Regions from separate parts of the Nocardioides marmoraquaticus genome, predicted to be linked through region 4. Evidence: predicted binding sites of a transcription regulator. Region 4 holds the regulator's gene; each other region holds the start of a gene.
What was found. Region 4 encodes LexA, which represses DNA repair genes until DNA is damaged. Its sites were predicted from a motif close to TCGAACANNTGTTCGA; they were not measured.

Region 1 (5,770 bases), on a different contig from region 4:
CAGCCCGGACAGACGGTGGCCGCCGTTGAAGAACCGGTAGCGCGCCAGCAGCGTCATCAGCGGCTTGGTGAAGAAGAAGAAGATGACGACGTCGATGATGGTGCTCAGGCCGAGCGCGAACGCGAAGCCGCGCACGACGCCGATGGCGAAGATGAAGAGCACCACCGCGGCCAGGAACGACACCGCATCGGCGGCCAGACAGGTCAGCCGGGCGCGCTTCCAGCCCGTCTCGACGGCCACCCGCATCGACTTCCCGTCGCGCATCTCGTCACGGATGCGTTCGAAGTAGACGATGAACGAGTCGGCGGTGATGCCGACACCCACGATCAGGCCGGCGATGCCGGGCAGCGTCAGGGCGAAGTTGGCGGCGACCGCGAGCACCAGCACCGCGGCGTACGTCATCAGCGCGGAGACGACCAGCGAGGCGATCACCACCAGGCCGAGGCCGCGGTAGTAGCCGAGGCAGTAGATCATCACGATCAGCAGGCCGGCGACGCCGGCGTAGATGCCCGCGGAGAGCTGGTTGCCGGCCAGCGAGGGGCCGACCGTCTCGACCGACGGGTCGGCGAACCGGATCGGCAGCGCGCCGAACTTCAGCGAGTTGGACAGCGACTGCGCCTCGGCCTCGGTGAAGTCACCGGTGATCTGGGCGTTGCCGTCGAGGATCGGCGACTGCACGGTCGGTGCCGAGAGCACGGTGCCGTCGAGCACGATCGCGAAGGTGCCGCCGGTGCGCTGCAGGGCGGTCGTCACCTCGCCGAAGGTGTCGCGCGCCGAGGCGCGGAAGCTGAGCTGGACGGCGTACTGGGTGTCGTTCTGCGGGATTCCGAACGAGGCGTCGCGCAGCTCGGTGCCCTCGATGACCGCCTTGGACATGAGGTACTTGTTGCCGTCCTCGTCGCACGCCACCAACGGCTGGTCCGGGTCGTCGGCCTGCGGCTCGGCGGCCTCGCCCTCCTCGGGGCAGGTGAACTCGGTGAACTGCTGCAGGAACTCGGTGCCGGGGTTCTGCGCCCACGCGAGCGGGTCGTCGATCGAGGCTCCCTCGCCGCCGCCAGGTGCCGCGGAGGCCCCGTCGGAGGGCTGCTGCGGGGCGCCGTCGGACGGCTGGGCGGACGGCTGGGCCGAGGGCGACGCGGTCGGTGACTGGTTCTGCACCACGTCGACCGCCGGGGCGGGTCGGGGGCGGGGCGTGGCCTCGTCGTCGGCAGGTGCGGGCCCGCCGTTGCCACCACCGTCGCCGTTGCCGTCACCGCCGGGCTCGACCTGGTCGCCCCCCTCGGACGGCTGGGCCGAAGGGCTGCCGGAGGGGCTGCCGGAGGGGCTCCCGGAGGGGCTCTCGGTCGGGGCCGGCTGCTGCGCCGAGGCCCGGCCCGGGGCGGCACCGGCCACGATGCGGAAGCGCAGCTGGGCGGTGCGGGAGACGGACTCGACGATGTCGTCGCGCGTGGGGCCGGGGATCTCGACGATGACGTTGCGGTCGCCCTGGGTGGTCACCTCGGCCTCGGCGACACCGGTGCCGTTGACGCGCTGGTCGATGATCGACGCGGCCTGGCGGAGGTTCTCGGGGGTCACCGCGCGGTTGTCGAGCGCCGACAGGGTGATCCGGGTGCCGCCCTCGAGGTCGAGGCCGAGCTGGGGCTTCCAGGTCTTGCCGAGGGCAGCGAGCCCGAACAGCAGCACGAGCGACAGTCCGAAGACCACCAGCGTGCGGACGGGCCGCGGGTCGCGGTTCTGGGCCACGGTGCTCGGTCTCCTCAGGCCTGGCCGGGCGCGTCGGTGCCGCCCTCGGTGCGGGGGCGGTCTGCGACGTCGCGACGTGCGTCGTCCCCGGCGTCGTCCCCGGCGTCGGACGCCGCGGGGGCCCGGCTGGCCGCGTTGTCGTCGGCGAGCTCGTCGCTGCGACGCACGATCACCTGGCGGGCCACGGTGACGACGGTGCCGGGGGCGATCTCGACCTCGGCGCGGGCCTCGGTCAGGCCGCGGATGGTGCCGAAGATGCCCGAGGACAGCACGACCTCCTGGCCCGGCTCGAGCGAGGCCTGCACCTGCTGCACCTTGCGCTGCTGGTTGCGGGCAGGGCGCATCACCAGCAGCCAGAAGACCACCAGCGCGAGGAACAGGAACAGCAGCGGCGCTGCGTCAGACAACGGATCCAACTCCCACGGGGAAGACGACGTCGGGGCCCTGACCAGCGGCTGCGCGGGCGGACCGCGAGCCTCGCCGCTGTCGCCGGGGCACGAACGGGGAGTGTAACCGGGCTCGCCGGGTACGCCGGGCACCGCACCGGCAGCCGCGAGCCCCAGGTGCTCGTCGGTGCCTTCGCTCAGCCGGGCGGCATCCCGAACAGCGCCGTCTCGTCGGCACTCCCCGCGGGCGGCTCCAGGCCGAGGTGGGCCCAGGCCGCCGGGGTGGCCACCCGCCCCCGCGGCGTCCGCGCGAGCAGACCGAGGCGCACCAGGAACGGCTCTGCCACCTCCTCGACGGTCTCCCGCTCCTCCCCCACGGCGACCGCGAGCGTGGAGAGACCGACCGGCCCGCCACCGAAGCGGCGACACAGGGCGTCGAGCACCCCGCGGTCGAGCCGGTCGAGGCCCGACTCGTCGACCTCGAACAGGTCGAGGGCGCGGCGCGCGACCTCGCGCCCGACGACGCCGTCGGCGCGTACCTGGGCGTAGTCGCGGACGCGGCGCAGCAGCCGGTTGGCGATGCGCGGCGTGCCGCGGGAGCGGCCGGCGATCTCGGCGGAGCCGTCGGGACGCAGCTCGACGTCGAGCAGGTCGGCCGAGCGGCGCACGATGCGCTCCAGCTCGTCGGGCTCGTAGTACTCCAGGTGGGCCGTGAGACCGAAGCGGTCGCGCAACGGGCTCGGCAGCAGTCCGGCCCGCGTGGTGGCGCCCACCAGCGTGAACGGCGGGATCTCGAGCGGGATGGCGGTGGCCCCGGGACCCTTGCCGATGACGACGTCGACCCGGAAGTCCTCCATCGCCATGTAGAGCAGCTCCTCGGCGGGCCGCGCGGTGCGGTGGATCTCGTCGACGAACAGCACGTCGCCCTCGTTCAGCCCCGACAGCACGGCCGCGAGGTCGCCCGCGTGGGTCAGGGCCGGGCCGGAGGTGAGCCGCAGGGGCGCGCCCATCTCGGCGGCGATGATCATGGCGAGCGTCGTCTTGCCGAGGCCGGGGGGACCGCTGAGCAGCACGTGGTCGGGCACCCGCCCACGCGCCTTCGCCGCGTCGAGCACCAGCCCGAGCTGCTCGCGGACGCGCTCCTGGCCGATGACCGCGTCGAGGCTGCGTGGTCGCAGCGCCGCCTCGACCACCCGCTCGTCGCCGTCGGCCTCCGCGGCGGTGAGCCGGGCGCCCTCCTCCCGCTCGGCGACGTACGCCGCCTCGGCGGCCTCGAGCTGCTGCTCCTCCACGCGCCCCTCAGCTCCGGCTCAGGCTGCGCAGGGCGCTGCGCAGCAGCGTCGCGACGTCGGGCTGAGGGGCCTGCTCGGCCTCGGGGGCGACCGCGGCGACGGCCTTGTCGGCCTCCTTGGGGGTCCAGCCGAGCCCGACCAGGCCGGCGTGCACCTGCCCCTGCCACGCAGACACCGCGCCGGCGGTGGGTGCAGGAGCGGCGGCGCCGCCCGTGGGCACACCGATGCGGTCCTTGAGCTCGAGGATGATGCGCTGCGCACCCTTCTGCCCGATGCCGGGCACCGTCGTCAGGGTGCGGACGTCCTCGCCGGCCACGGCCATGCGCAGCACGTCGGGGCGGAGCACCGCGAGCATGGCCTGCGCGAGCTTGGGCCCGACGCCGCTGGCCGTCTGCACGAGCTCGAAGAGCTGACGCTCGTCGTCGTCGGCGAAGCCGAACAGCGTGAGCGAGTCCTCGCGCACGACCAGGCTCGTGGGCAGCAGCACCTCCTGGCCGTGGCGCAGTCCGGCGAGCGTGTCGGGGGTGCACTGCAGCTCGAGACCCACGCCCCCGACCTCGACGACGGCGTTGGTCAGGCCGAGCTGGAGCACGCGGCCCCGCACGGAGGCGATCACCGGTGCACCGCCGGCCGCTCTTGGGCCTGCGTGCGGGCGTGCTTCTGGGCCTGCTTCTGGACCTGCTTCTGGGCTGCCACCGCCGCGGCGATGCGGCTCTGCGCGGAGCCGCGCCACAGGTGGCAGATCGCGAGCGCGAGCGAGTCGGCGGCGTCGGCCGGCTTCGGCGCCTCCGGGAGCCGCAGCAGCCGGGCGACCATGGCACCGACCTGAGCCTTGTCGGCCCGACCCTCACCCGTCACGGCGGCCTTGACCTCGCTGGGGGTGTGCAGCGCGACCGGCAGCCCGTGCCGGGCGGCGACGAGCAGCGCGATCCCGCTCGCCTGCGCCGTGCCCATCACGGTGCGCAGGTTGTGCTGGGCGAAGACCCGCTCGACCGCGACGGCGTCGGGCGAGGTGCGTCGTACCCACTCCTCGAGCCCCTGCTCCACGGCGTGCAACCGCTGCTCGACGGGCAGGTCGGCGCTGGTGCGCACGACTCCGACGTCGACGAGCGACAACGGCCGTCCGAGCGCGCCCTCGACCACGCCGATCCCGCACCGGGTCAGGCCGGGGTCGACTCCCAGCACGCGCATCCGTCGCTCCCTCGCGCCGTACGAACAGGTGTTCGGAGGCTACCGAGGCCGCCGGGGTGGAGCCGTGAGCAACACGCTCCGGCCCGGCGGGGCTTTTCGAGCGAAACGCACCTCCGGTGCCGGTTTCCGACCGATCCGCACCCCTAAGCACGGCGTGTCGCGAGCGTTTCGTCCGAAAAGCCGGGTCGCCTGCGGCCTCAGGCGTCGACGGTCGCCATGACCTCGTCGGAGACGTCGAAGTTGGCGAAGACGTTCTGCACGTCGTCGAGGTCCTCGAGGGCCTCGATGAGGCGGAAGACCTTGCCGGCGCCGTCGGCGTCGAGCTGGACCTGCATGGTCGGCACGAATGCGGCCTCGGCGGAGTCGTAGTCGAGACCGGCCTCCTTGACGGCGTTGCGCACCGGCACCAGGTCGGTGGCCTCCGAGACGACCTCGAAGGACTCGCCGAGGTCGTTGACGTCCTCGGCGCCGGCGTCGAGCGTGGCCTCGAGCACGTCGTCCTCGGAGACCTGTCGCCCCTCCTGGTCGGTCGGGACGATGACCACGCCCTTGCGGTGGAACATGTAGGCGACCGAGCCCGGGTCGGCGAGCGAGCCGCCGTTGCGGGTCATGGCGGTGCGGACCTCCATGGCGGCACGGTTCTTGTTGTCGGTGAGGCACTCGACGAGGATCGCCACGCCGCTCGGGCCGTAGCCCTCGTACATGATCGTCGAGTAGTCGGCACCGCCCGCCTCGGCGCCCGAGCCGCGCTTGACCGCGCGGTCGATGTTGTCGTTGGGGACCGACGACTTCTTGGCCTTCTGGATCGCGTCGTAGAGCGTGGGGTTGCCCGACGGGTCGCCACCGCCCATGCGGGCCGCGACCTCGATGTTCTTGATGAGCTTGGCGAACATCTTGCCCCGTCGGGCATCGATGACGGCCTTCTTGTGCTTGGTGGTCGCCCACTTGGAGTGGCCGGACATGAGCTCCCCTTCCTCGGCCCGCAGGCACGCTGTCGGCACGCTGTCGGTGGTCCGGGCTCGCGCGCCGGTCGGCGGGAGCCACACGGACGTCGCCAGCCTACCGGCGTACGACGCCCCCGCCCGCGGTGGTGAGCCCCCGACCACCCGCACGGGGCCCTGAACGACGAGAGGGCGCGGCTCCCGCTGAGCGGGAACC
Region 2 (5,770 bases), on a different contig from region 4:
CGCTCGTCCTTGCCGAAGGTGCGCCTGAGCACCTTGGCCATGGTCACTCGTGTGCGCAGCAGCCGGGAGGCGTGCTCGGAGGCCAGGTCGGGCGACCACGGCCGCTCGAACCAGTCCTTGCGCAGCGCCTCCCAGTCGTCGGTGAACGCGTCGACGTAGCCGGTCCAGCGCTCGGCGGCCTGGGGGCCGAGGGCGGCGCCCAGGACCTCGAGCTGGGCGGCGCGGCCGTCGGGCAGGTCGACCTCGGTGCCGTCGGCGAAGCGGTGGCGGCGCAGCAGCGGCAGCTGGACGAGGTCGACCTCCTTCTCCAGCGGTCGGCCCGACTTGCGGAACAGGTCGCGGGCCACCGCCGGCAGCGCGGTGTGGGCGGGCCCCGCGTCCCAGGTGAAGTCGCCGCGGGTCACCCGCCCGAGCGCGCCGCCGAGACGGTCGCGGGCCTCGAGCAGGCTCACGTCGTGACCGAGCTTGGCGAGCCGCGCGGCGCAGGCCGAGCCGCCGTACCCGCCGCCCACGACCACCACCCGCGCCACGGCGGTCACGGTAGCGGTCACGTGGGGGAGGGGCTCGCGAGCGGGCGGGGTACGGGCGGCCCATGAGCGAGCCGACGCACGAGCCCGAGACGACCGACGACACCACCGGCGGCACCACCGGCGACACCACCGGCGGGCCCTCCGACGAGGAGCTGCCGGGCCACCGGGGCGACGGGCCCGACCCCGACCCGGTCGACGCCGCCGAGGCCGAGGGCGGCGAGGTCGGTGCGGGCTGAGCCCGCGGACCGTCAGGTCACGTCCACCTCGGTGGCGCCGGTCATGCGGCACAGCTCGTCGTAGGTGGTGCTGAAGACCGCGGCCGGGTGACCGGCCGCGGCCCAGACCACGGGGTGGAGCGCGAGCCAGGGGTCGACGTACGTCGGCACGGGTGCGGGGTGGGCGAAGGGCGACACCCCGCCGATGACCTGGCCGGTGTGGTGCTTCACGAAGGCGGCGTCGGCCCGCCGCAGCGCGACCACGCCGATGCGCCCGGCGGTCGCCTCCGTGGCGACGCGGTGCTCGCCGCTGGTCAGGAGCAGCAACGGCGTGGGCTCGTCGTCGGGCCCGCTCGGCGGCACCGCGAAGATCAGGCTGTTGGCGATCGCCCCGACCTCGCAGCCCAGGGCCTGGGCCGCGAGGGCGGCGGTGTGCACCGAGGCCGGGAGCACCCGGACCTCACCGCTGCCGCCGCGCGCCTCGAGCTCGCGGCGGAACCGGGCGACCCCGGGGTGCTCGCCGACGGACACGTCCGGTGCGGGGCGGTCGGCGGGTCGGTCGGCGGGTCGGTCGGGGGCGTTCATGCGCGGACGGTAGCCGGTCGGGCCTGAGTGCTCCTTGGACCTTGACGGGTTGTCGGTGGGGCGGTGTACCGTTCGAGTCGTTCGAACACGTGTTCGATCACCGCCCCGGTGGGGAGTGACCTCGACCCCACCCTCCACCGGGGCACCGACAGTCCTCGGGGAAGGGGAGCAGATGAGGCGCTACGACGACCCGGTGGAGGTCCGCAGGGACGCAGCCGCCGATCCCGAGCAGTTCCTCTGGCGCGGCCGGCTCTGGCAGGTGCGCGAGGTGGTCTCGCACTGGGTGGAGACCGGCGCGTGGTGGGTGCGGGCGCAGGACGGCTCGTCCGCGGCGGACACCGACGGCGACCTGCTGCGCGAGCGCGAGGTCTGGCGCGTGGCGGCGGCCCGCGGCCGGGTCGGTGACCACGGGGTCTTCGACCTGGTCTTCAGCTGGTCCGAGGGCGGCTGGCGGCTGGCGCGGGCGGTCGACTGATGACCCGCACCGTGCCCCGGGCGCCCGTCGTCGCCGGCGGTCCGGCCTTCCTGCCCGCCGCGACGCACGCCTACCTCGAGCGGGCCGCGGCCTCCCTGCGCGAGGCGATCACCAGCACCGTGGCCCCCGAGCGCTACGCCCTGGCCCACGTCTCGGCGCTGCGCACGGCCGCGGCCGTGCTGGCGGCCCGTGCCCGGCCGGTCCCGACCACGGCCCGCGCCCGTCGTCAGCGCAACGCCTGGGTGCTGCTGACCGACCTCGCCCCCGAGCTGGCCGAGTGGGCGGCCTTCTTCGCGGCCGGGGCGGGCAAGCGAGCCGACGCAGAGGCCGGCGCCCGGCACGCCGTCACCGCGCGCGAGGCCGACGACCTGGTCCGCGACGCCGACCGGTTCCTGGCGGTGGCGGAGGGGCTGCTGGGCCTCACCGAGCACGCCCCGATCCGGGTGGCCTGAGCTCGCCTCCGCTCCGTGCCCGACCCCTTCGTCCACCTCCACGTGGCCTCCGGCTACTCGTTGCGCCACGGCACCGCCCACCCGCACCTGCTCGTCCAACGGGCCGCCGAGCTCGAGATGGACGCGATGGCACTCACCGATCGTGACGGTCTGTACGGTGCGGTCCGCTTCGTCAAGGCCGCCGCGGCGGCCGGGGTGGCGCCGGTCCTGGGCGTCGACCTCGCCACGCCGCCGCTCCTGCTCGTGGGTGCGCCGGCGCGGGCGCGCACCCCGGCCCGCGGCGGCACCGAGCGTGACCCGCGGCTCCCACGGGTCACCTTCCTGGCGCAGGGCGACGCGCGGGGCGCCGTGCGCCCCGGCTGGGCCGCGCTGTGCCGCCTGGTCTCGGCCGCCCACGCGGCCGGACGTCGCGGGTCGCCGCTCTGCCCGCCCGCCCTCGGGGCCGAGCACGTCGCCGGTCACGCGGTCCAGGTCGTGCTCGGCCCGGGCTCCGAGCTCGGGCGTGCGGTGGCGCTGCGCCGTGACGACCTGGCCGCCGCGGTGCTGCGTCGCTGGCTGGCGCTCGTGGGGCCGGGGCAGCTCGCGGTCGAGCTGGTCTCGCACCGCCTGCCCGGCGCCGGGCCCGGCACCGCCGTGCACGCAGCGCGCATGCTCGGGCTGGCGACCCGGCACGGCGTCGCCACCGTGCTCACCAACGCGGTGCGGTTCGCCGACCGGCTCGACGCGCCGGTGGCCGACGTGCTCGACGCCACCCGCCGGCTGGTGCCGCTCGACCGCCGCCACCTCGACCGGCGCAACGCCGAGGGCTTCTGCAAGTCCGGCAAGCAGATGCAGGAGGTCGCGGAGGAGGTGTGCCGGCGCGCCGGCGTGGAGGCCGACCCGGTGCTCGCGGCGCGGTCGCTGCTCGCCCGCACCCGCTCCCTGGCGGAGCGCTGCGTGCTCGACCCCGGGGCCGACCTGGGGCTCGGCGAGGTGCACTTCCCCGAGCTCGAGGCGGCGGTGCGCCCGGGTGACCCGCCCGGGGCCGATGCCGACGCCGTGCTCCGGCGCCGCTGCGAGGACCGCATCGGCGCCCGCTACGGCGACGGCCCGCGGATGCGCGTGTGGACCCGTCTCGACCACGAGCTCGACGTCATCCGGCGCCTCGGCTACGCCTCCTACTTCCTCACCGTCGGCGAGGTCACCGAGATGGTGCGCGGGCTCGGCATCCGCTCGGCCGCCCGCGGGTCGGGGGCCGGCAGCCTGGTCAACTACCTCCTCGGCGTCTCCGGCATCGACCCGATCCGCCACGGCCTGCTCTTCGAGAGGTTCCTCTCGCCCCTGCGCCGCTCCCTGCCCGACATCGACCTCGACGTCGAGTCGGCACGCCGCCTCGAGGTCTACGACGCCGTGCTCGCCCGGTTCGGGCGGCAGCGGTGCGCGACCGTGGCCATGGTCGAGACCTACCGGGTGCGCCACGCGGTGCGCGACGTCGGCGCCGCGCTCGGGCTGCCGCACCCGGAGGTCGACGCGCTCGCCACGGCCTTCCCCCACGTCCGCGCCCGCGACGCCCGCGCCGCCGTCCGCGACCTGCCCGAGCTGCGTCCGCTGCGCCGGCTGCTCGACGCCGGGGCCGGGGGCGGGGTCGACCTCGGCCTCGTGCTCGACCTCGTCGAGCGGCTCGACGGCCTGCCCCGGCACGTCGCGATGCACCCGTGCGGGGTGCTGCTGTCCGACCTCGCGCTGCTCGACCGCACCCCCGTCGAGCAGAGCGCGGGCGGCTACCCGATGTCGCAGTTCGACAAGGACGACGTGGAGGACCTCGGGCTGCTCAAGCTCGACCTGCTCGGCATTCGGATGCAGTCGGCGATGGCCCACGCCGTCGCCGAGGTCGAGCGTGTCGAGGGGGTCCGCCTCGACCTCGACGACGAGGCCCAGGTGCCCCTCGACGACCTCGCCACCTACGAGATGATCTCCAGCGCGCAGACCCTCGGGGTCTTCCAGATCGAGTCACCCGGCCAGCGCGAGCTCGTCGGCAGGTCCGGCATCGACGACTTCGCCGACATCGTCGCCGACATCTCGCTGTTCCGGCCCGGCCCGGTCAAGAGCGACATGATCACGCCCTACCTCGAGGCCAAGCAGGGCTGGCGGCTGCCCGGCTACCTCCACCCGGACCTCGAGCCCATCCTGCGCGAGACCCGTGGCGTCGTGGTCTTCCACGAGCAGGTCATCGCGATCCTCTCCGAGATCGGCGGGTGCACCCTGGCCGAGGCCGACGAGCGCCGCCGCGCCATGGGCACGCCCGCCGGCATGGCGGCGGTCGAGGCGTGGTTCGTCACCGGCAGCCGGCTCCGGGGCTACGACGAGGCCGTGGTCCGCCGGCTGTGGGAGGTCGTGGCGTCGTTCGCGTCCTTCGGCTTCTGCAAGGCCCATGCCGCGGCGTTCGCGCTGCCGACCTACCAGTCCGCCTGGCTCAAGACCCACTGGCCGGCACACTTCCTCGCCGGCGTGCTGACCCACGACCCCGGCATGTACCCCAAGCGGCTGCTGCTCGACGACGCCCGCCGCCTGGGCATCGCCGTGCTCGGCGTCGACGTCAACCGCAGCCGAGCGGCGTACGCCGTCGAGCACCTGGCCGACGGCGGGCACGGGATCCGGGTCGCGCTGGCCGAGGTGCGCGGTATCGACGCCGCCGAGGTCGACCGGGTGCTGGCCGCGCGTGACGACGCGCCGTACGCCTCGCTCGGTGACTTCGTCGAGCGGGCCCGGGTGTCGCGTCCGGTGGTCGAGCACCTGGTGCTCGCCGGCGGGTTCGACGCCGTGCACGACGTCGAACCCGCCGGCGGGGGCGGCGCGGGCCGTCGCGCGCGCACCACCCGTCGCGACCTGCTGCTCGAGGTGGGCGACCTCGACCGGATGCACCGCGCCGGGGCCCGCACCGACCGCTGGCGCCGGGCCCGCGACCTGGGGGGCCGGCCGCCCACCGCGGGCACCGACACGTCCGCGACCTCGGTGCAGCTGGCGCTCGGGCTGCCCACCGAGGCGCACACCGGGGTGGGGCTGCCCGAGATGAGCCCGTCCGACCGCGTCGGCGCCGAGCTCGAGGTGCTGGGGCTCGACGTCAGCCGCCACGTCATGCACCTGCACCACGAGCTGGTCGAGGCGCTCGGCGTGACCCGGTCCACCGGGCTGCTCGAGGCCCGCAACCGCAGCGAGCTGCTGGTGGCCGGCGTCAAGGTCGCCACCCAGACGCCGCCCATCCGCTCCGGCCGGCGAGTGGTGTTCGTGACCCTCGACGACAGCACGGGGCCGGTCGACGCCACGCTCTTCGACGACGCCCAGGGCGACTACGCCTCGACCGTGTTCGGCTCGTGGCTGCTCGTGGTCCGCGGGGTGCTCCGCCGCACCGGACGACGGGGGGTCTCGCTCCGCGCGACCGGGGCCTGGGACCTCGGCTCCCTCACCCGGCTGTGGGAGGCCGAGGGCCTTGACGCGGTGCTCGACCTGCTCGAGCGCTCGCCGCGGCCCGGGCGC
Region 3 (5,770 bases), on a different contig from region 4:
CGCCATCGCGTACCGGTTCTACTCCAGGTTCATCGCCCGCCGGGTGCTGCGGCTCGACGACCGGCGCGCGACGCCGGCGGAGCGGCTCGAGAACGGCACCGACTTCGAGATGACCGACCGGCGGGTGCTCTACGGCCACCACTTCGCCGCCATCGCCGGCGCCGGCCCGCTCGTGGGGCCGGTGCTCGCCGCGCAGATGGGCTACCTGCCCGGCACGATCTGGATCATCGTCGGCGTCATCTTCGCCGGCTGCGTGCAGGACATGGTCACGATGTTCTTCTCGATGCGTCGTGACGCCAAGAGCCTCGGGCAGATGATCCGCGAGGAGATCGGCGTCGTCGGCGGCGTCGCGGCGCTGATCGCCGTCTTCGCCATCATGATCATCCTGCTGGCGGTGCTGGCGCTGGTCGTCGTGAACGCGATGGCCGAGTCGCCGTGGGCGGTCACCTCGATCGGCCTGACCATCCCGATCGCGCTGTTCATGGGCTTCTACCTGCGCTTCATCCGTCCGGGCCGCGTCATGGAGGTCACCGCGGTCGGCGTCGTGCTGCTGCTCGCCGCGATCATCGTGGGCGGCGCCGTCGACGGCTCGGCGCTGGGCGAGACGCTGACCCTATCGAAGGAGACGCTGACGCTGCTGCTGGTGGCGTACGGCTTCGTCGCCTCGATCCTGCCGGTCTGGATGCTGCTGACCCCGCGCGACTACCTCTCCACCTTCATGAAGGTCGGCGTCATCGTGCTGCTGGCCGTCGGCATGATCCTGGCCCGCCCGGTGCTGCAGACCGACGCCGTGACGTCGTTCGCGATCGAGGGCAACGGCCCCGTCTTCGCCGGCCAGCTCTTCCCGTTCCTCTTCATCACCATCGCCTGCGGTGCGCTCTCGGGCTTCCACGCGCTGATCTCGTCGGGCACGACGCCCAAGATGCTGGCCAAGGAGAGCCACGTCCGGATGGTCGGCTACGGCGGCATGCTGATGGAGTCGTTCGTCGCGATCTCCGCGCTGATCGCCGCGTGCGTCATCGACCAGGGCCTCTACTTCGCGATGAACGCGCCCGCCGGCCTGACCGGCGGCACCGTCGAGGGGGCCGCCGACTTCGTCGGCACGCTCGGCTACACCATCACCCCCGACCAGCTGACGGCCTTCTCCGCCAGCGTGGAGGAGGAGCTGGTCTCGCGCACGGGTGGCGCCCCCACCCTCGCCTTCGGCATCAGCCAGATCTTCTCCGAGGCCTTCGGCGGTGGCCTGGCGGCGTTCTGGTACCACTTCGCGATCATGTTCGAGGCGCTGTTCATCCTCACCGCCGTCGACGCCGGCACCCGCGTGGGCCGCTTCATGCTGCAGGACACCATCGGCAACGTGTGGCCCAAGTTCGGCGACACCTCGTGGCGTCCCGCCGCCTGGGTGGCCTCCGCGGTCACCGTCGGCGCCTGGGGCTACATGCTGTACGTCGGCGTGACCGACCCGCTGGGTGGCATCAACCAGCTCTTCCCGCTGTTCGGCATCGCCAACCAGCTGCTTGCCGCGATCGCGCTGACGCTGTGCGTGACGCTGTTCTGCAAGCACGGCTGGTGGAAGTTCGTCTGGGTGCCCGCCGTGCCGCTGGCCTGGGACCTCGTCGTCACCATGACCGCGAGCTACCAGAAGGTGTTCAGCTCGAACCCGGCCATCGGCTACTTCTCCCAGGCCGACCGCTACCGCCAGGCCCGCGACGCCGGTGACGTGCTCGCCCCCGCGACCGACCTCGACCAGATGAGCACCGTGGTCACCAACTCCACCGTCAACGGCGTGCTGCAGGCGAGCTTCGCCGTGCTGGTCATCGTCATCGTCGCCAACGCGGCCGTCATCTGGGTCAAGGCCGCGCGGGCCGGCTCGCTGCCGACCACCGAGGTCGAGGCGACGCCGTCCGAGATCGTCGCCCCCGCCGACTTCTTCGCCACCAAGGAGGAGAAGCAGGCCGTGGCCGACTGGGAGGCCTCCCGCGGGGAGCCGGTGGGCCGGTCGTGACCGACGTGCTCACCCGCGCGTGGTCAGGGGTGCGGTGGTACGCCCGGCAGCTCTCGGGCGAGGCGAAGTGGGACGACTACCTCGCCCGCTGCGAGCGCGACGGCGTCGAGCCGATGACGCGGCGCGCCTTCGAGCGGCACCGTGACGACCACCGGGAGCGAGGCACGCAAGGGCGTTGCTGCTGACGCGCTAGGCTGATCAATGTCTACTGACTTGATCGGAGTCGTGTCTAATGCCTACTGTCCCCCGCACCGCCCGCCACCAGCCGCTCCGTGACCGCGACCTCACCCCGATGCAGCGCTTCCTCGACGCCCCCGACGTGTACGCCGGCACCACCTGGGTCGGCCCCACCCTGCTGGAGGCGACGCTGCAGTCGGCGTGAGCTTCAGTCCTTGACCAGCGAGAGCCCGGCGGAGGACGACGGGCGCGCCCGGGGTCGCTTGCTGTCCCAGCACAGCTGCAGTACCTCGTCAGCCCGGCCGCTCAGATGCGGCCCGACGGCCCAGTAGCGGCAGAAGGGGTGCCGATCACGGATCCCGGCGAGGAACTCGTCGTCGTCGGGCCAGTGCGCCGCAGCGGCGGCCTCGAAGACAGGGCGCAGGTCGGCGTTGCCGGCACCAGTCAGCTCCGCCGCGCGGTTGTTGGTCGGACCCTCCCCGTTGCCGAACCGGTCGGCTTGGGCCCGCGTCAGCGGCACGACGTAGCGGCCGCTCGCCTCGCTGTCGCGCACCTGGCGGGCAAGGTCGTCGCGGAGGTCGACGTCGTTGCTCCGGTCCCAGACGACGAACCCGGCGACCACCACGACGAGCACGAGCACGCGGGGCGCGCCGTCGGTGCGGAACCGCTCGACGACCCGCCTGCCCCACCCCATGCCGGGAGGGTGCCACACCGTCCACGACACTGGCCGGCATGATCCGCAACGTGGTGGTCGGGGTCGTCCGCGAGGGCGTGCCGAGCGAGCAGGTGAAGGAAGCGCTGCAGGCGCTGCGCGACCTCGAGGATGGACGGCCGCAGTGTCGGCGTCGTGGCCGGCCAGGACCTCGGCCTGCGGGAGGGCAACGCGTCGTACGCCCTGACCGTCGACTTCCCGGACGAGGACGCCTACCGCCGCTACGACCAACCGCATCCGCCGCGAGCTCTTCGCCCCCATCTCCGGCCGAGATCCGCCGCATCCAGTTCCGCCTCTCCGACTGACCCTCTCCACCGGCGGCCACTGAGGCCCCGGCACGTGCGGCCAGGAGCTCGTCGTCCGGTGGTCGAGGAGGTAACTCTGCGACCGTCACGAGGCCCCCGGGCCCGAACTCCGCACGCGGGGCCCAGGGCCACCGCTGGTCGAGGTGCGACGAGCGCCAGCGAGGAGCCTCGCGACCCCCGCATCCGACCGCCCCGCTCAGCCACCGACGTCCAACGGCCACGCGCGATAGGTCCACATGCTGTCGCACATATGTTCGAATGCAGCAAGGCTGGTTTAGAATGGCTCATGGCCCGCACCCCCAACGACACCCCCACCACCATGGGGTCCGTCGCGGGCACGGGCGAGTCGTGCGACGACGTCCCTCGTCATCCCGTCGCCGAGTTCACCACCCGCCTGCGACACCGCCTCGACCAGCTGACCGCACCCACCGCACGCCCTGTGTGGGCGATGCGGACCGAGGAGTTGGCCGGCGCCCTGCTCGACCTCGCCACCGCCCAGGCCCAGCTCGACGCTCTGCGGCTGAGCGTGCTGGCCGAGGCCGAGCGCAACGGCTCGGTCCTGGCTCCGGGCGACCGGACGATCGCGGACTGGTACGCCCGGGAGACCCGCACGCGCCGCAACCTCGCCCGCGCCGACCTGAGGCTCGCCCGGGCCACCGACGACGCCATGCCGGCGCTGGCTGCGGGAATGGCGTCGGGGGTGGTGTCGCTCGACCAGGCGCGCGCGATCAAGCGCTCGGTCGACTTGCTGCCCACCTCGGGTGAGTTCGCGGTCGACGGCGACCAACGTGATGCCGCCGAGGCCCACCTCGTCGCCCTCGCGGCCCACCACGACTCCGCCGACCTCGACCACCTTGGCCGACGCATGTACGCCGTCATCGCCCCCGAGGCAGCCGATGCCTACGAAGGACGCCTCCTCGAAGCCGAGGAAGCCCGAGCTGCCCGCAAGACCGTCCTCGAGACCTGGACCGACCACCAGGGCCTCACCCACGGCCGGTTCCGCATCCCCCGGCTGCACGGCGCGATGCTGAAGAAGGCCCTCGACGCCATCATGTCCCCGCTCCGAGACACGACGTCGTCGCTCGAGCCCGGCAACTCGTCGATTGGTCCCGCCTTGTCGTCGTCGGTCGAGCCTGTCGAGACCCCTGTCGGGACCACTGACCCGCACGACACCCGCCCGATCACGGTGCGCCGCGGCGAGGCGTTCTGCGAGCTCCTCGAACGCCTCTCCGCCCGCGACCTGCCCGTCACCGCCGGCGGCGACGCCACCATCGTCGTCACCCTGCGCCACGACGACCTCGTGGCCGACCTCGACACCGCCGGGGTCGCGACCCTCGACACCGGCCACCGCATCTCCGCAGCCCAAGCCCGCCGCCTGGCCTGTCGCCACCAGCTCCTGCCTGCCGTCCTCGACGGCGCCAGCCGGGTCCTCGACCTCGGCCGAGCACGACGACTCCACACCAAGGCACAACGGCTCGCGCTGAGCATCGGGCAGGGCGGCTGCACCGCCGAGCACTGCGACGTCCCAGCCGCCAAGTGCCACGCCCACCACGACACCCCCTGGAGCGAAGGCGGCGACACCTCGCTCGCCAACGGCCGCCTGCTCTGCGGACCCCACCACCGCCGCGTCCACGACCCCGCCTACCACCACGAACGCCTCCCCGACGGCACCCTCCGATTCCACCGACGGCCCTAACCAGAAGCTGAACCGCCTCGGTCAGGCGTCTCGTGGCCCTGGCGCGTCGTACACCTTCATGACCTCGTCGCCGTAGTCGTTGATGACCTTCACGGCGATGCGTCCCGTCGATGGCGGAGCGGACGGCCGGGAGACCGTGGAGTAGAGGCTGGCCCACGCGTCGGCGTCGATCTCTGCCTTGAGCGCAGTCTTGAGCCGCTTGTACGGGTCACCGCCTCCGGTGAAGTAGCAGTGCCGGACGAAGAAGCTCTCGCCGTCGTAGTCGGTGTCGACCATCCACAACGCAATCCGTCCGGTGTCGTTGCTGCGCACCTCCCCAGTGGTGGGGTCGTAGACGTCGACGCCGTTCAGCTCGACCTCGAGCATGCCGTCGCCGGCTGCACGTACGTCGATGTCGGGCTCCCCGAAGACGGTGAAGAGGTTGCCGGCCCCCGTCTTCTTCAGGTCCTCCCCCATCAGCAAGTCGACGTTCATCCGCACGAAGAGCAGCTTGATGCGTCCGAACGAACGCTCCGCAGCGACCGATGCGAAGCCGTCGCTGGACGTGTCCACCGTGACGCCGTCGGACTCCGTGACGTCGGAGGTGGATGCGTCGAAGGCGAAACCGAGCAGGCAGAGCAGGTCGATGTCGCCCGCCTGGATTGCCTCGCGCACCGCAGCCTTGGCGTAGGACTGGCTGACCGTGCCGTACTGCGGGCCGATCGCGATGCCGACACGTGTCTCGGCGCCGTCCGGTGCGGTCGAGTTGCCGACCGCCTGGATGTAGACCCCGGGGTGCGGGTCGACGGAGTCGAACTCGATGCGCTCGGACTTACGGCCATTCTGGACCCCGGCCCGCTGGAGGTTCTGCAGGATCGACTGCTCGAAGTTCGGCC
Region 4 (5,770 bases):
ACGGCGGCTTCCTGAGGGCCAGCCTGCCGCCGATGTGGCAGACCCACGACGGCGCCGTGGTCCGGCAGGCGCTGCGTCGCCTCGCCGGCTCCGCCGCACCGGCGAGGGTCAGCGGGCGGTGACGATCCTCGACGGTGCCGAGGCGGGGGAGGTGCCGGCCGGGTTCACGGCCTGCACCACGAGGCGGTAGCGCCCCTTGGGCAGCCGCACCTCGACCGCGGTCCGGCTCGGGGAGACCAGCGGGGTCGTGTAGCGGCGCACCACCCGGTTGCGCGAGTCCAGCCGCGAGGCCGTGATGCGGTAGCCGGTCAGGGGGCTGCCGCCCAGTGCTGTGGGGGGCGACCACCGCAGCGTCACCGACACCGTGCCGCCCCGTCGGCCGGAGCCGGCCGCTCCCATGACGGGGGCGCCCGGCGCGCTGGCGGGCGTGCTGGTGGGCGTGCTGGTGGGCGGCGCCGACGGGGACGAGGTCACCGGGGCGTCTGCGGACGGAGTGCCGGTAGCGGGCGTCGCGGATGGCGTCGAGGACGGGGTGGAGGAAGGTGTCGTGCTCGGGTCCTCGGGCGATGGGGAGTCGCTGGGCGTTGCCGTCGGCGTCGGCGACGGGAGGGCCGGTGCGTCGCAGCTGGTGGCGGTGAGGCGGTAGCGCCCGAGGCTCCCGTAGTCGCTCCAGCCGAGCATGTCCCGGTTGGTCGCGCTGCCCGAGCCCGAGCCGTCGACGCGCAGGAAGTAGGTGCCGGGGGGAAGCGACGTGGTGAGCGCGGCGTCCATGCCGATCGTCCGCCAGGACCCCGTGGCGGTGTCCCAGGTCTGGGAGTGGGTGGTGGTGGGCGCGTTCGACGCCAGCTGCGTCCCGGCACTCGAGAGCAGGTCGAGCCGGACGTCGAGCGTGCCCTGGGGACCGATGCCGTTGGCGCGGGCGTCGAGCGAGAGCGTGCACGCCACGTCGACCCGGAAGACGTCGACGTCGTTGCGCGTGCTGATGACGCCCTCGACGTCGTACGACGTCGAGGCCCCGAGGTCGGTCGCGGAACCGGGACTGTCGGCGTGGTCGTCCTGGACCAGGGGCAGGTTGTTCCGGGTGATGATCGCGAGGTCGTCCTCGGTGTTTGTCGCGCCGCCGTACTCGCCCCTGCTCCAGTGGCTGACGGCCCGCTGCGTGCCGCCGCCCATGATCGGGCCCCAGCGCCTGCTGCCGAAGGTGTACTCCTGGACCACCCCGTTCTGGTCGGGACCGCCGTCGTGGTCGAGACCGACGTTGTGGCCGACCTCGTGGGACACCGTCTGAGCCACGATGGTCGGCGCGGTGCGCGCGAAGTCCGTGACGAAGACCCACGCCGGCTGGTAGTAGGCGTTGGCGTCGACCTTGCCGAAGGTGTTCAGGCCCGCGACGCCGGCGCAGTCGCCGCACAGCGCCGACTGCGCCGCCGTGGAGCTGGTGAGCACCACCCGGCTGCCGTAGGTGGTGTCAGCGGTGCCGGTGCGCGTCCACGCGTCCCTGCCGGGGTCGCGGGTGGTGACGTTGACGTCGAACGGCGCGTAGGTCTCGGCGACCTGGCGCCACACCTGCCGGACGAAGGCGAGCTCGGCCGCGTCGAAGGTGGCCGGGTCGCTGCCGGACTGGTTGAAGCCCGGGTGGTTGCCGTTGGGCACCGCGGTGTTCCACGTCGTGCCGCTCACGTCGGCCCCGTCGACGTCGAGGAAGATCGTGCGGGAGGCTCCCGGCCTGCTCTGCAGCGAGAGCGCGTCCTGCGTCGGGTCGACGACCCCGGGCGTGGGGACGCTGCCCAGCGTGCTGCCGGCCTCGGCCTGCTGGGTCGTGGACCCGCGAACGGTCGCCGCGGCCCGTTGCGGAGCCTCGAACGCCGGTTCCACCACGTAGACGTGCCCCTCGACCGACACCCGGACGGTCTCGTCGCGCAGCAGCTGGGCGAGCCGGCCCGGCGACATCGCGTTGCGCTCGGCGACCTCGGGCACGAGGTCGCCGCGCCGCGCGAGCAGCTGCTCGCCCGACAGGGACCGCGGCAGGATCTCGTCGTACTCAGCGCGATCGGGAGCGGCTGCGGCCTGCTCGACGGACGCTTCGCCGGTCGTGGTCGTGGTCGTGGTTGTGGTCGGACCGGAGCCGGCCTGCGCGACAGCCGAACCGGCGTCGGCCAGCTCGGGCACGCACGCGAGTCCGAGGGCCAGAGCGGCGAGGACGGCCGCTCCGCGGGTCAGCACGGGGTGGATCACCCCGAGATGATGACCCGAAAGGACCTAGTTGCGTCCGGAATGTCGGAAATTGGTGAGGCGGATGACCGGCCGGCGCTCCCGGTGCGGGGCGCCGGCCGGACCGGTGGGACGCGTGGGGTCAGACGCGACGGAGCACGGCGGTGACCTTGCCGAGGATCGTGGCGTGGGTGCCGTCGATCGGGTCGTAGGCGTCGTTGTGCGGCAGCAGCCACGGCGTGCCGCCGCGGCGCTGCAGGGTCTTGACGGTGGCCTCCCCGTCGAGCAGTGCGGCGACGATGTCGCCGTTCTCGGCCGTCTGCTCCTTGCGCACCACGACGTAGTCGCCGTGGCAGATCGCGGCGTCGATCATGGAGTCGCCGCTGACCTCGAGCAGGAAGAGCTCGCCGTCGCCGACCAGCGAGCGGGGCAGCGGCATGACCTCCTCGACCTGCTCCTCGGCCAGGATCGGCACGCCGGCCGCGATACGGCCGAGCAGCGGGACCTGGGTCGCCTCGGGCGCCGCGTCCCCGATCCCCGTGGGGTCGAAGGGCGCCTCGTCGGCGCTGGCGATCGCGCGGCGGGCCGCCATCAGCTCGGGGATGAACACCTCGAGGGCACGAGGGCGGTTGGGGTCGCGGCGGATGAACCCCTTCTGCTCGAGGACGCGCAGCTGGTGGGCGACGCTCGAGGAGCTCGTGAGCCCGACGAGGTTGCCGATCTCGCGGATGCTCGGCGGGTAGCCGCGCTTCTCGATCGACTCGCGCAGCACGTTGAGGATCCGCTGCTGGCGAGGGGTCAACCCCGTCAGGTCGGGCGCGGAGTCGGGCAGCTCGGAGACCGAGCCGCGGTCGGTGGGGGTGGTCTCGCCCGTGCGTCGGGAGCTCTGCCGTGACATGCGCCGCACGCTAGTGCTCGACCGGGTCGACTTCAAACACATGTTCGAAGCGTGTCGTCGTGGCGCGGCCGCACGTGTGCGAGCAGCTCGCTGGCAACGGGTCGTCACAACGCGGGTCCGACCTCTTGCATCGTTCGAACAGACGTTCTACGCTCGTACACATGTTCGAACCGCTGCCGGTCGGATCCACCTTGTCGGTGGTCGCGACTAGACAGCAGTCACGACAGCAGGGGTCGCCCTCCACGCTCGGCCACCAGGGCCGAGCACTTTCCCCGAGCGAGGTAGAGCGATGAGCACGATGACGATCAGCCCCCACACCATGGGTCGCGGCACGATGCCCGTCCGGGTCCGCCTGACCCGCCGCGGTCGCGCGGTCCTGACGCTGACCTTCCTGGGCGTGCTGCTGGCCCTGATGCTGACGGTCGGCGGCTCCTGGGCCACGGCCACGCTCACCGACGGGGGCGGCACCACCGAGCCGGTGGGAGTCGTCGAGGTGCAGACGGGCGACACGCTGTACGACATCGCGGCCTCGGTCGCCGCGCCGGGCGAGGTCCGTGAGATGGTGCTGCGGATCCAGGAGCTCAACTCCCTCCCGGGTGCCGAGATCTCCGTAGGTCAGCGCCTGGCCGTTCCCCGCGGCTGAGCCCGGCCCGTCCGCCACGGGCCGCTTGCGGCGCAGACGGTCTCCTCGACCCAGACCGGCAGCGCCAGGGGAGAAGTGGGGTGGGTTCCGTCCGGACGGAGCCCACCCCCTTCGCACGTCCGGGGGCCGTCGGTCGCCTCAGCAGCGCGCCGCGCCCGCCGCGAGCAGCCACTGGGCCGCGGCGTAGGTCAGCATCACGGCGCGTTCCGCCCAGGGGGCCGGACCGTCGAGGACGAAGGTGCGCGCGCCGAGCACCCCGTCGCTCATGAGGAAGAGCACCCCGCCCGCCGCGAGCCGTGAGCGAGCCCCACTGGGCAGGTCGTCGTCCAGGTGCGTGGCGGCGGCTGCGGCGGCGATGAGCAGGGCGGCGTACGCCGCGACGGGCGCGCCCAGTCCCGGCTCCCGGCGGGCCGCAGCGTGCGCGAGCAGCGGACCCAGCGACGTCCCCACGGCGAGCACGGCGAGGGGCAGCGGCCCCACCGGTGGCTGGTGCGAGCGGTGGCGCAGCAGCCCGGCGAGGCACGCGGCGTGGCCGGCGGCGAAGGAGCCGAGGCCGAGGAGGAAGGGCCGTCGACCCTCGCCGAGCAGGGCGACGTCGCCGGCCCAGCCGGCGACGAGGGCGACCCTCATGTGGCGGATGAGCGGGCCGTCAGGTCGCGCAGCGAGCTGTCGCGCAGCCAGGGGCACGAGGGTCGGCTTGGTGACTCGCCGCGCGCGTCGCGCCCACGGCTCCGGTCGCCCGGCGAGCCAGGCGTCGGTCATCGTCACGGCGAGCGGGTGGCCCATGCGCGCAGTCTGGCGGCACCAGGGGCTCAGCGTCGGCCGGACAGCGCCGGCACCGCTTCGGCCACGCGCAGCGCGGTGGTCGGTCCGGTGGTCGTCACCGTGCCTGCGACGGGGCGGGAGGGGCCGCCGTCGAGCGACCAGGTCGCACCCCAGGTGACCACCACGCGGTGCCGCACGGTGACGCGGGCGTCGGCGTAGCGGTGCACCACGTCCTTGCTCGGGTACGGCGCCCCCGCCGTGCCGGTGGTCGCAGCCGTTCCATCGCCGAACTCCCACCGGAACGACTCCGGAGCGATGTCGAGGCGCACCGACCGGCCCAGGATCGACACCGTCCGCGAGAACCCGTCGGCCTCCGCGAAGAAGATCGTGTCGAAGTTGACCAGCGTCTTGTCTCCCGGCTGCGTCACCGACCTCAGCTCCGGCACCGGGATCCTTCGGAAAGCCTCTAGCACCATCGCGTCGGTCACCTGCGGGGGAGCCGGTGCTGCGCCCGCCGCGGCGGGGGGTCCCGTGCCCGAGCAGACGAAGCCGCCCGGCGTCTCGCTGGTCGGGGTCACGGTCCACTGGCGGTACTGAGTCGATCCGGGTTCGCACGTGCTGGTTGGGCATACCGGGGCGCCCGTCACAGCGTTGTAGGCGCCGGAGTCACATGCGGTCCGATACTCGACGCGGATGGACGGAGTCTGCGTGCGGACATCCCTCGAGTCTTCCCTGGCTGTCGCGGCGGGACGGCTAAGTGGTGGGGCGATGCTCGATTGTGTGGTTGTTTGGCTCCAAATGTCGTACTGGTCGCCCCCGCCTCTCACACCGGTGCCGTCATTGGCGAAAGCCGGTGAAGTTGCGAGAGCCGCTAGTAGCACGGCCGTAAATAGGAACTCGCCCCTCATGACTCCGGGTCCAGAGCGCCGACAACCCAGCCGTCCTCCCAGGAGAGCTGAAAGGCTTTCAGGACGTTCTTTCGACCAGGAAAACGCTTCGGCTGAGCGTCCTCGCTCTCTACGAATATCTGTGGCTGATAGTTCACCGATGCATCAACGAAAGCGATTCCAGCTCTCGTTCCGTAGTACCGAAATCTGAAGGGTGTCCAGCCGCCCCCGTCGATTCGGCCACCGTCGGCGTAGGTCTTGTCGATCCCGTCGGCAATGCTCAAGCAGCGAGTACAACTACTCGCGAAGGTGTTTCGGAACCCCGTGGTGTCTCCGGTTGAACCGGCGTAGCTCATTGATTCGAGG

Region 1: the regulator LexA is predicted to act here: its motif matches at 4,633-4,648, upstream of ruvC (crossover junction endodeoxyribonuclease RuvC).
Region 2: the regulator LexA is predicted to act here: its motif matches at 1,412-1,427, upstream of ACYU8I_RS17525 (DUF6504 family protein).
Region 3: the regulator LexA is predicted to act here: its motif matches at 3,442-3,457, upstream of ACYU8I_RS18155 (HNH endonuclease signature motif containing protein).

What each region holds. Positions count from the first base shown of each region.
Region 1 is NZ_BAAHAA010000003.1:34,363-40,132, forward strand. Features, by position in the region: gene secD (protein translocase subunit SecD) at 1-1,743, opposite strand, end outside; gene yajC (preprotein translocase subunit YajC) at 1,758-2,150, opposite strand; gene ruvB (Holliday junction branch migration DNA helicase RuvB) at 2,327-3,421, opposite strand; gene ruvA (Holliday junction branch migration protein RuvA) at 3,429-4,037, opposite strand; gene ruvC (crossover junction endodeoxyribonuclease RuvC) at 4,034-4,603, opposite strand; gene ACYU8I_RS03020 (YebC/PmpR family DNA-binding transcriptional regulator) at 4,810-5,574, opposite strand.
Region 2 is NZ_BAAHAA010000032.1:24,157-29,926, forward strand. Features, by position in the region: gene ACYU8I_RS17510 (phytoene desaturase family protein) at 1-551, opposite strand, end outside; gene ACYU8I_RS17515 (hypothetical protein) at 593-766, shown strand; gene ACYU8I_RS17520 (YbaK/EbsC family protein) at 779-1,330, opposite strand; gene ACYU8I_RS17525 (DUF6504 family protein) at 1,503-1,805, shown strand; gene ACYU8I_RS17530 (SAV_6107 family HEPN domain-containing protein) at 1,805-2,257, shown strand; gene ACYU8I_RS17535 (DNA polymerase III subunit alpha) at 2,273-5,770, shown strand, end outside.
Region 3 is NZ_BAAHAA010000037.1:14,775-20,544, forward strand. Features, by position in the region: gene ACYU8I_RS18135 (carbon starvation CstA family protein) at 1-2,005, shown strand, start outside; gene ACYU8I_RS18140 (YbdD/YjiX family protein) at 2,002-2,190, shown strand; gene ACYU8I_RS18145 (hypothetical protein) at 2,238-2,387, shown strand; gene ACYU8I_RS18150 (hypothetical protein) at 2,391-2,876, opposite strand; gene ACYU8I_RS18155 (HNH endonuclease signature motif containing protein) at 3,486-4,895, shown strand; gene ACYU8I_RS18160 (hypothetical protein) at 4,917-5,770, opposite strand, start outside.
Region 4 is NZ_BAAHAA010000007.1:44,004-49,773, forward strand. Features, by position in the region: gene ACYU8I_RS07120 (ATP-dependent DNA helicase) at 1-122, shown strand, start outside; gene ACYU8I_RS07125 (fibronectin type III domain-containing protein) at 109-2,235, opposite strand; gene lexA (transcriptional repressor LexA) at 2,354-3,109, opposite strand; gene ACYU8I_RS07135 (LysM peptidoglycan-binding domain-containing protein) at 3,399-3,752, shown strand; gene ACYU8I_RS07140 (lysoplasmalogenase family protein) at 3,891-4,538, opposite strand; gene ACYU8I_RS07145 (hypothetical protein) at 4,565-4,963, opposite strand; gene ACYU8I_RS07150 (DUF6318 family protein) at 5,422-5,770, opposite strand, start outside.